3 regions of the Kitasatospora sp. NPDC051984 genome follow, and region 3 is predicted to be linked to each of the others. Evidence: riboswitches for the same ligand, from Rfam matches in the RefSeq annotation. Region 3 holds a riboswitch; each other region holds the start of a gene.
What was found. Region 3 has a riboswitch for cobalamin ahead of ACIHEI_RS13515 (acyl-CoA thioesterase). Riboswitches for the same ligand answer to the same signal wherever they lie in the genome.

Region 1: linked by a shared signal. The riboswitch ahead of ACIHEI_RS02885 (ribonucleoside-diphosphate reductase subunit alpha) and the one ahead of ACIHEI_RS13515 (acyl-CoA thioesterase) in region 3 are both predicted to bind cobalamin.
Region 2: linked by a shared signal. The riboswitch ahead of ACIHEI_RS18325 (HoxN/HupN/NixA family nickel/cobalt transporter) and the one ahead of ACIHEI_RS13515 (acyl-CoA thioesterase) in region 3 are both predicted to bind cobalamin.

The regions. Positions count from the first base shown of each region.
Region 1 is NZ_JBIUCB010000001.1:629,739-633,004, reverse strand. Features, by position in the region: gene ACIHEI_RS02895 (helix-turn-helix domain-containing protein) at 1-738, opposite strand, end outside; gene ACIHEI_RS02890 (GNAT family N-acetyltransferase) at 1,008-1,502, shown strand; cobalamin riboswitch at 1,623-1,755, shown strand; gene ACIHEI_RS02885 (ribonucleoside-diphosphate reductase subunit alpha) at 1,928-3,266, shown strand, end outside.
Region 2 is NZ_JBIUCB010000008.1:153,230-156,495, reverse strand. Features, by position in the region: gene ACIHEI_RS18330 (EamA family transporter) at 1-386, shown strand, start outside; gene ACIHEI_RS18325 (HoxN/HupN/NixA family nickel/cobalt transporter) at 409-1,521, opposite strand; cobalamin riboswitch at 1,552-1,748, opposite strand; gene ACIHEI_RS18320 (DUF6445 family protein) at 1,829-2,521, opposite strand; gene ACIHEI_RS18315 (Fpg/Nei family DNA glycosylase) at 2,617-3,266, opposite strand, start outside.
Region 3 is NZ_JBIUCB010000005.1:446,741-450,006, reverse strand. Features, by position in the region: gene ACIHEI_RS13520 (putative Ig domain-containing protein) at 1-554, opposite strand, end outside; gene ACIHEI_RS13515 (acyl-CoA thioesterase) at 793-1,230, opposite strand; cobalamin riboswitch at 1,297-1,441, opposite strand; gene ACIHEI_RS13510 (sulfurtransferase TusA family protein) at 2,348-2,629, opposite strand; gene ACIHEI_RS13505 (MFS transporter) at 2,626-3,266, opposite strand, start outside.

The DNA.
Region 1 (3,266 bases), on a different contig from region 3:
GCGCCGGGCGAAGGTGCGCGGGGACATGTGGGCGTGCCGGGCGAGGTCGTCCACGCTGGTCTCCCGGTCGAGGCGGTGGCGCATCCACTCCAGCGTCCCGGCCAGTGACTCGCCGTCGCCCTCGGGCAGCGGGCGGGTGACGAACTGCGCCTGCCCGCCGTCGCGGTGCGGGGCGACCACCATCCGGCGGGCGATCTCCCGGGCCACCTCGGCGCCCTGCACCTTGCGCACCAGGTGCAGGCAGGCGTCGATGCCGGCGGCGGTGCCGGCCGAGGTGATCACCGGGTCGTCGTCCACGTACAGCACGTCGGGTTCGACGGTGGTCAGCGGGAAGCGCTCGGCCAGCACGTCGGCGTACCGCCAGTGGGTGGTGCTGCGGCGGCCGTCGAGCAGGCCGGCGGCGCCGAGCAGGAAGCTGCCGGAGCAGATCGACAGCGTATGGGCGCCGCGTGCGTGGGCGGCCCGCAGGGCATCGCAGAGCGCCTCGGGGTAGTGGTCGCGGATGCCGGTGGCGGTGGCGATCACCAGGTCCGCCTCGGCGAGCCGCTCCGGGCCGTACGGCACGTGGACGTCGAAGCCGGCGTGGGTGCGCATCGGGCCGGGCCGGTCGCCGACCAGGCCGAACTCGTACACCGGCAGGCCGGTGTCGCTGCGGTCCAGGCCGAACACCTCGCAGGCCACGCCCAGTTCGAAGGGGTGGATCTCCTCCAGCACGATCACCGCGACGTTCCTCAGCATCCGTCCAGCATGGCAGTGGCAGGATTTCGTGGCAATGCTGCGTTCCTGCCACTCGTGACGGGGTGCGGCGGCACGGAGAGTGGAGCCATGACCTCCGCGCTCGCCCTGCTGGGCCTCATCGGCAGCTTCGGACTCCTCGGCGTTCTGGTCGGCCGGGACCTGAACCGCAACGGCCGCCCGGGCCGGCCCGAACGGCACCGCCCGACCGGCTACCCCTTCGACCCGGACCTGGCCGACCCGCGCCGGGCGCGGTCCGGCACACTGTCCGGATGCACTCCCCGATCGTCCGCCGCGCCCTCGACCACGACCTCGCCGGAGCCGGGGAGGTCAGCATCGAAGCCTTCGTCGGCGATGGCTACACCGACCCCGCGTCCGGCTACGTCGAACTGCTGAGGGACACCGCACGCCGCAACCGGGAGGCCGAGCTGCTGGTCGCCGTCGACGGCGACGGGGCGGTCCTCGGCTGCGTGACGTTCGCCGCAGGCGGCACCCCCTGGGCGGACGTCGCGCTCCCGGACGAGGGCGAGATCCGGATGCTGGCGGTCGGCGCGGCCGCCCGCGGGCGCGGCGTCGGACGGGCGCTGGTCCGCGCGGCGATGGACCGCAGCCGGGAACTCGGACTGGCCGGGATGGCGTTCTCCACCCGGCCGGAGATGACCGCGGCGCACCGGATCTACGATGCTCTGGGCTTCCTCCGCACCCCCGAACGGGATTGGGAGGCGGCCCCGGGCGTGGACCTGATGGTCTACACGATGCGGTTCTGAGGCGGTTCTGCGACGGTTCTGCGGCCGTTCCGAGGCGGCTCCGGCGCGGTTTCCGTTGTCTACGCGCGGCACCTCCAACGCGACACGCGCTACTACATCTGGTGCCGCCAGCTCCAGCCGCCACAACATGTATGCTCGACCTCGCTGTCGAAGCAGGGGAACCCGGTGCGAATCCGGGACTGCCCCGCAACGGTGAGCGGGCTGTAGCAACGCCCGCGCAGTCCGAGGACCTGACCGACGGTGTGCGACACGGCATCCCCGCAGACGCCATGCAGCACTGTTTTGCCGTCCGGCCTCGCGGGCGGGCCGGGGGTGGGTCTTTCGCGCGCCGATCGAGCGTTTTCGGCGTGCCGTCCTCCCCTGCCGCACGCGCGCCACCGGACACCTTGAGCCACGTCCGCCGCCGCCACAGGAGAGAGTGCGCCTTGACCGTCGCCGCCTCAGTCACCCTGCCGTCCCAGGCTTCCGCCGACGCCTTCACCGACCCCGGTGCGGCGCTGCTTCGGCTGCTCACCGACCGCAGCACCGACCTCCCCCAGGTGGACCCCGGCCACGTCGCCGCCGCCGCGCTGCGCGGCCGCCACGCCGGCTCGGACTTCGCCGAGCTGCGCGGGCTGGCCGTGGAGGCCGCCGCGTCGATGATCGCCGAGGACCCGCAGTACTCGAAGCTGGCCGCCCGCCTGCTGGCGATGGAGATCGCCGACGAGGCCGCCACCCAGGGCGTCACCTCGTTCTCCGCCTCGATCGCCGTCGGCCACGCCGAGGGCCTGATCGGCGACGCGACCGCCGAGTTCGTCGCCGCCCACACCGCGCTGTTCGACTCGCTGATCGACGCCGCCGGCGACGACCGCTTCGAGTACTTCGGCCTGCGCACCGTGCAGTCCCGCTACCTGCTGCGCCACCCGATCACCCGCAAGGTGGTCGAGACCCCGCAGCACTTCCTGCTGCGCGTGGCTGCGGGCCTGGCAGACCTGGGGGCGGAGCGAAGCGACTCGAACAAGGGTGGTGGCGGGCGACGGGCGGGCAACTCCGAGCAGTCGGTGCTGGAGGTGGCCGAGCTCTACAAGCTGATGAGCCGCCTGGAGTACCTGACCAGCTCCCCGACGCTGTTCAACTCCGGCACCCGGCACCCGCAGATGTCCTCCTGCTACCTGCTGGACTCGCCGCTGGACAACCTGGACTCGATCTACAACCGCTACGCGCAGATCGCCCGGCTGTCCAAGCACGCCGGCGGCATCGGCCTGTCCTACTCCCGGATCCGCTCCCGCGGCTCGCTGATCCGCGGCACCAACGGCAAGTCGAACGGCATCGTCCCGTTCCTGCGCACCCTGGACTCCTCCGTGGCGGCGGTCAACCAGGGCGGACGGCGCAAGGGCGCGGCCTGCGTGTACCTGGAGACCTGGCACGCCGACATCGAGGAGTTCCTGGAGCTCCGCGACAACACCGGCGAAGAGGCCCGCCGCACCCACAACCTGAACCTGGCGCACTGGATCCCGGACGAGTTCATGCGCCGCGTGAACGCCAACGAGGACTGGTCGCTGTTCTCCCCGGCGGACGTCCCCGAGCTGGTCGACCTGTGGGGCGCCGACTTCGACGAGGCCTACCGCAAGGCCGAGCTGGCCGGCAAGGCCGTCCGCACCATCCCGGCGCAGACCCTGTACGCCCGGATGATGCGCACCCTGGCGCAGACCGGCAACGGCTGGATGACCTTCAAGGACGCCTCCAACCGCGCCGCCAACCAGACCGCGCTGCCGGGCCGCACGG
Region 2 (3,266 bases), on a different contig from region 3:
CGTTCGGCGCGGTGCTCGCCCTGATCGCGCACGCCGGCGCCGGCGGCGGACTGCTGCTGACGCTGTGCGTGCAAGGACTGACCAACGCGGTGGTCGGCATCGGCATGCCGGCCGCCGCCGCCCGCCGGGAGCCGGTCGAACTGCGCGGCGCGGCCCGCTCGTTGCCCTCACCGACCGCCGTCGGCGTCGCCGACGTGGACGCGAACGGCCTGTACGCCGCCGCCACCCACCTGGGCTCGGTCGCGGTGGCGGCGGTGCCGGCCTCGCTCCACCCCGTGGTGACGGCGCTGATGGCGCGCGGCCTGCTCAAGGAACGGCTGCTGCGGGTCCAGGTGGTCGGCGCCGGACTGGCCGTCACCGGAACGCTGATCCTTGCCGCAGGTTGACTTCCCGTCAGGCCGCGCGTTCTCAGGCCCCTGCCCCCGCGAAGGCCTTGGACCGCCGGGCGATCCGCCAGTAGCCGATCGCCGCCGCCCAGACCACCACGAACAGGCCGACGATCACGAAGCCGACGTTGTCCAGGCTGAGTCCGGCGATCCAGTCGGACACCGGATCGTCCAGGCCGAACTTGTCGTGCAGCACCGCGACCAGCTCGATGGTGCCGATCACGAAGGCCACCGCGATCGACAGCCCCGTGATGGTCAGGTTGTAGTACACCTTGCGGACCGGGTTGGAGAACGCCCACTGGTAGGCGAAGTTCATGAACGTGCCGTCCAGCGTGTCGAACAGGCTCATCCCGGCCGCGAACAGCAGCGGCAGGCAGACGATCGCGTACCAGGGCAGGCCGGACGCCGCACCCGAACCCGCCATCACCATCAGGGTCACCTCGGTCGCGGTGTCGAAGCCCAGGCCCAGCACCATGCCCACCGGGAACATCTGCCCGGGCCGGGTGATCGAACGGGTCGCCCGGCCCAGGATCCGGGCCAGGAAGCCCCGCGAGTCCAGGTGCTTCTCCAGCTCGGCCTCGTCGTACTCACCGGCCCGCATCGCCCGGAACACCCGCAGGATGCCCAGCAGCGCCACCAGGTTGAGCGCCGCGATCAGGTACAGGAACGCCCCCGACGCGGTGGTGCCGATGGTGCCCAGCACCTGATGGGTCGTCGAACCCTCGTCCATCAGGGTGCCCGCCAGCGCCGCCCCGCCGGCCACCAGCGCGGCCATCAGCACCACCATCGAGGAGTGCCCGAGCGCGAACCAGAAGCCCACCGAGACCGGCCGGCGGCCGTCCGCCATCAGCTTGCGGGTGGTGTTGTCGATCACCGCGATGTGGTCGGCGTCGAAGGCGTGCCGCATGCCCAGCGTGTAGGCCGTGATGCCCAGGCCCACGCCGAACACCTGGGTACCCACCTGGTACTTCTCCGGCACCACCAGGAACAGCAGTGTCCCGAACGCCGCCACGTGCAGGGCCAGGATCACCGCCATCAGGCCGGCGGTGCGCAAGGTGTCCTCGCGCCGCCAGCGGAAAGCAGGAAGAGGGGAGCCCGGGACGTTTCCGGGCATGGTCGAATCGGACGCGGTCATCCGCGCATCACGCTCCAGCACCTCGTGGATCACTTCGTGAGATGCCGTGGCCGGTCTCCTGGCTGACGGGGTGTTCGGCGTCGGCGCCCGGCCTTCCCGGCCGCGAGCGGCCAGTGGCACGAGGTGGGAGCCGACGACTCCCCGATCACAGTGGCGAGGGCCGCTCCGGACTCCTGTGACGAGCACAGTGCACCGGCTTCCCGAACACCACGGCCCGCCCACCGTAGATCCGGCCACCACCCGGCGGCAAGAGCGTCACACCGCGCAGGTGTCGAAGATCACGCCCGCCCGGCGGGCTGACGGCGCGTCACGCCATCCAGAAGAACACGCAGGTCATCCGCTTCTCGTCCAGGGTGGAGCCGTAGTACTCGGTCGCGGTGTGCATCAGGTTGGCGGTGTACAGCAGCAGCCGGTTGTAGCGGTGCGGAACGGCCAGATCCTCGGTGAACGAGTCCGGCGGGACGAAACGGGTGCCCAGCGCGTCCACCAGATTGTTGTGCGGGGCGACCACGGTGTTCCCGCCGAGCCGGCCCCCCGGCAGGCTCTGCCGGTAGAAGCTCGTCCCGCACCGCTTCGGCACGTTCGGGTTGAGGTACAGCACGGCGGCGTACCGGCACAGCGACCGCGAATCGGTGTGCGGCCGCGGCTCGCACTCCCCCTCCCCCACCACCTGCACGCAGTTGTGGTTGAACGTGCCGCCCTCGGCCTCGCTCAGCGCCCAGATCCGCGGCACCTGCACGGTCTCCCGCACCAGCTTCTCGACGTGCGCCAACTCCTCCGGCTCCAGCCCGGGCATCGCCCGCAACCCCGGCCAGGGCTCCGGCCTGTGCGGATACCCCTCGTCCCAGTCGGTACGCGCCAGATGCCGGGCCCGCACCGCATCCGGGTCCGGCAGGACATCGTCCAGCACCCAGTAGTCACGCCCCTTGGTGGGCTTGCGGTACGGCAGGACCGGAAGGGCGGGAGTCGGGCGCGGGCCCTGAAACGGTTGCACGGGCATGGACCCGACAATAGGAGCGCGCCCCGAACCCCTCGCCCAAGGGCCGGTCAACCTTCCGTCAAGGCTTCCCCACTACCCTCCGTGATGACGGCCCGTCAGGCCTGCTGGCAGCGCGGGCACCAGAACAGGTTCCGGGCCGCCAACTCCTGGGTCCGCACCGGGGTTTCACACACCAGACACGGCTGGTCCTGCCGCCGGTACACGTACACCTCACCACCGTGGTCGTCCACCCGCGGCGGACGCCCCATCGCCTCCGGCGTGTGCTCCGGCCGCACGGTGTCGATCCGCCCCGCCGCGACACCGTCGTGCATCAGCGCCACCAGATCCGCCCAGATCGCGTCCCACTCGGCCCGGCTCAGATCCCGCCCCGCCCGGTGCGGACTGATCCCCAACCGGAACAGCACCTCCGCGCGGTACACGTTGCCGACACCCGCCAGCACCTTCTGATCCATCAGCAACGCGGCCACCGTCGTCCCGCTCCGCGAGATCCGCTGCCACGCCGCATCCCCCACCTCCCCCGGCCGCAACGGATCCGGCCCCAGCCTGCGGTGCACCGCCGCCTTCTCCCCCGGCGTCAGCAACTCGCACGCCGTCGGCCCCCGCAGATCCGCGTACCCACTCCCGTTCTCCATCCGCAACCGCACCTGCCCGACCGGCTCCGGAGCCTCCCCCACCCCGAACTCGTACTTCCCGTACAACCCGAGATGCACATGCAGCCAGTCGTCGCCGAACCCCAGGAACAGAT
Region 3 (3,266 bases):
GTCAGCAGGTCGTTGATGATGGCCGGGGAGTCCCAGCCGTCGTTGTTGCGGTCGCTCTGGGTGTGGTCCGAGATCAGGAACAGGCCGCCGCCGTTCTGCACGAACGTCATCACGGCGGTCTTCTCGGCCGCGCTGAGGCGGATGTTGGGCTCGGGGATCACGAACTCGTCGAAGTTGGCGAGGTCGAGCGCGCCGCCGGTGCCGTAGGTGATGGTGTTGCCGGCGGGCAGCGTCTTCAGGCTGTAGTTGCCGGTCTTCTGCAGCGCCACGCCCCAGGCCGAGATGGCGCCGGTCCAGCTGGTCTCGCTGGTCGGGTTGGCGTTCTGCGCCAGCGGGTCGGGCTGGCTGGTGGAGATGATCCAGTCCGCGTTGCCCGCGGTCTCCGCCTTGGTGTTGTCGAACAGCACCCGCTTCGGGGTGCCGGTGGCGGCCGCGGCGGCGTTCTTGGGGGTGGCCGCGGTGGCGTGCTGCGGGACGGCGCTCGCGCCGGCGGCGACCACCAGTGCGGCGGCGGCGAGGGCCAGCGGGCGGGCGGCCTTCCACGTTCTGATCATCTGTCAATCTCCTAGGACCACAGGAACCATGGGGTGTGGTGCGGTGCGCTACGCGCGTAGGCGGGCACACGCTGCCATGGTGGGGTAATCGGAGCTTGAACGGAACATGTCGATCACACGCCGTCCGCAATGGTGCGGTTTGTCCCTACGTGAGGGTGATCACCTTGCGGCGGCGACAGTCATGAGCCCGGAACGCCAGGTGGGACGGCATTCCGGGCTCACGGACGGTGGCGCCGCGTCAGGCAGCCGCGGGTTCCAGCAGGGCCGGGACGGGACGCGGGTGGCTGTCGGCGTCGATGGCGACGAACGTGAGCCGACCGGTGGCGACCCGGGTGACCGGCCCCGTGGCGTTCCAGCGCTCGGCCGTGACGGTGACATGGACGGTCATCGAGGTACGCCCCGCCCGCTCCAGCTCGGCGTGCGCGGTGAGCAGGTCGCCGGCCCGGACCGGGGCCAGGAACGTCATGCTGTCCACGGCGGCGGTGACCGCCGGGCCTTCGGCGTGCCGGGCGGCGGCCGCGCCGGCGGCGTCGTCGATGAGCTTCATCACCACGCCGCCGTGGATGGTGCCGTAGAGGTTGGTGTCGTGCTCACTCATGATGTGCGCGAGCGTCACCTCGGACGCCTGTGCGGGCTTTGCGGCGGACACCACAGGTGCGACGGTCTGATCTGCCACGTCAACTCTCCTTCGCGAGTCACGGCTGGACGATCCGCGGCGCCGGTGGGCACCGCGGGCGGCGGCAGGTCTTCGGACTCGCGGGCATCTCCCCAGGAGGGCCTGTCTACTGGCCGTCGCTTCCCGGACCGGTCGGGCCCAGTGCATGTGACGGCGGTCGTTCCCGCTCACCGCTGCGAGGCAGTCCTGGACTCGCACCAGGTTCCCTCTTGCGACGCTCCAGCCCTGGCTCGGACGGGGGCGAACCGCTGCCCGACCAGCCTATATCCCCATCCGAGGTGCTCAGTCCGCCCTCCGGCCGGGAGGCCGGGGAGCTGTCGGCCCGCGGGGCGTCGGGGCGGGTGGGGGCGGGTCGATGATCCGACGCGAGGTTTCGGCGGCGGCCGGCGGGACGGGGGCGACCGGTGAGAAGGTCACGCCCCCGAGGGGGTCGGTTCGCCGGGCAGCCACGAGGCGTCGGGCGGGTGAGGGTCGGACCGGCGGCCGGCGCAGCGCGAAGGCCTCGACGGCGACGGGACCGGGTCCGCCGGGCGATGTCACGGGCGTCGGGGCGGGCATCGGCGCGGGCGTCGGCGCAGGCGTCGGGGCGGGTGAGGGCGCAGGCGTCGGGGCGGGTGAGGGCGGGTCGATGGATAGGCGCGAAGGCCTCGACGGCGACGGGAACGAAGTAGCCGTGACGGGCGGGGAGGTCACGCGAGGCGCCCTGCCCTGCGCCCGCTCGGAGGGGTGTACGTCCGCCGGGCGGTGTCACGGGACGTCGGCACGGGTCGGGGGGGCGGATCGGCTGCCGGGCGCAGCGCGAACGGCTCGGCAGCGACGCGACCGCAGGGCGCTCCGCGTGGAGTGACGTCAGTCCACGCGGCACGGGTCGGGGGGCGGATCGGCTGCCAGGCGCAGCGCGAACGGCTCGGCAGCGACGCGACCGCAGGGCGCTCCGCGTGGAGTGGCGGCAGTCCACCAGGCGCAGCACAAACGAACCCGGCAGCAACACGACCGCGAGGCGCTCCACCCCAAAGGCATCAGTCCGCCGGGGGCGCCACGGGGCGTCGGCGCGGGTCGGGCGCGGCGCGCAGGGCTCGGCAGCGGCGGGACCACCCGGCGTCCGCCCGGAGGGGCGTCAGTCCGCTTGGCGGTGCCATGGGGCGTCGGGGCGGGTGGGGGTGGGGGTGGCGGTCAGGCGGAGGGCGTAGGTCTCGGCGGAGATGGGGCCGAGGTAGTGGTGGCCGGTGAGGTGGCACCAGGCGGGGAGGTCGAGGGGGGCGGCGGGGTCGGTGGCGTGGACGTGGACGATGGTGCCGGCGGGGGCGTCGGTGATGGCGGCGCGCAGGCGCAGCAGGAGGGTGACGCAGAGCAATCCGCGTCCGTCGACGGTGAGTTGGGGCGTCTGGTGGTCGGTCATCGCTTGGCCCGGGTGGCGGCGGTGGCGAGGGCGGGGAGGATCAGCAGGGCGAGCAGGCCGCCGCCGAAGGCGAGGACGGGGTAGCCGGCCAGGTCGACGACGGTGCCGGAGGCGAGGCCGCCGGTGGCGCCGGAGATGGCGATGGCGACGTCGATGCTGCCCTGGGTCTTGGCGCGGGTGGCGAGCGGGACGGCGTCGGTGAGGATCGCGGTGCCGGAGACCAGGCCGAAGTTCCAGCCGAGGCCGAGCAGAACGAGCGCGAGGGCGAGCAGTGGGGCGGAGTCCGCGGGGGCGACGGCGGCGAGCGTGCCGGCCGCGAGCAGGGTGAGTCCGGCGGCGGCGCCGATGGCGAGCGGGCCGTACCGGTCGACGAGCCGTCCGGTGAGCGGGGAGGGCAGGTACATCGCGGCGACGTGCAGGGAGATGACGAATCCGGCGGCGGCGGTGCTCTGTCCGGCGTCGTGCATGTGGACGGGCGTCATGGTCATCACGCCGACCATGACGAGCTGGGTGACCACCATGACCTGCGCTCCGAGCAGGACGCGGTTGCGAACGCGGGCGGTTGACGTGGCGTCGGTGGCGGCGGAGGTGTCGGCCTCGGCGGTCGGGGTGGCCGCGGCGGCGGCGCGGGCGAGCA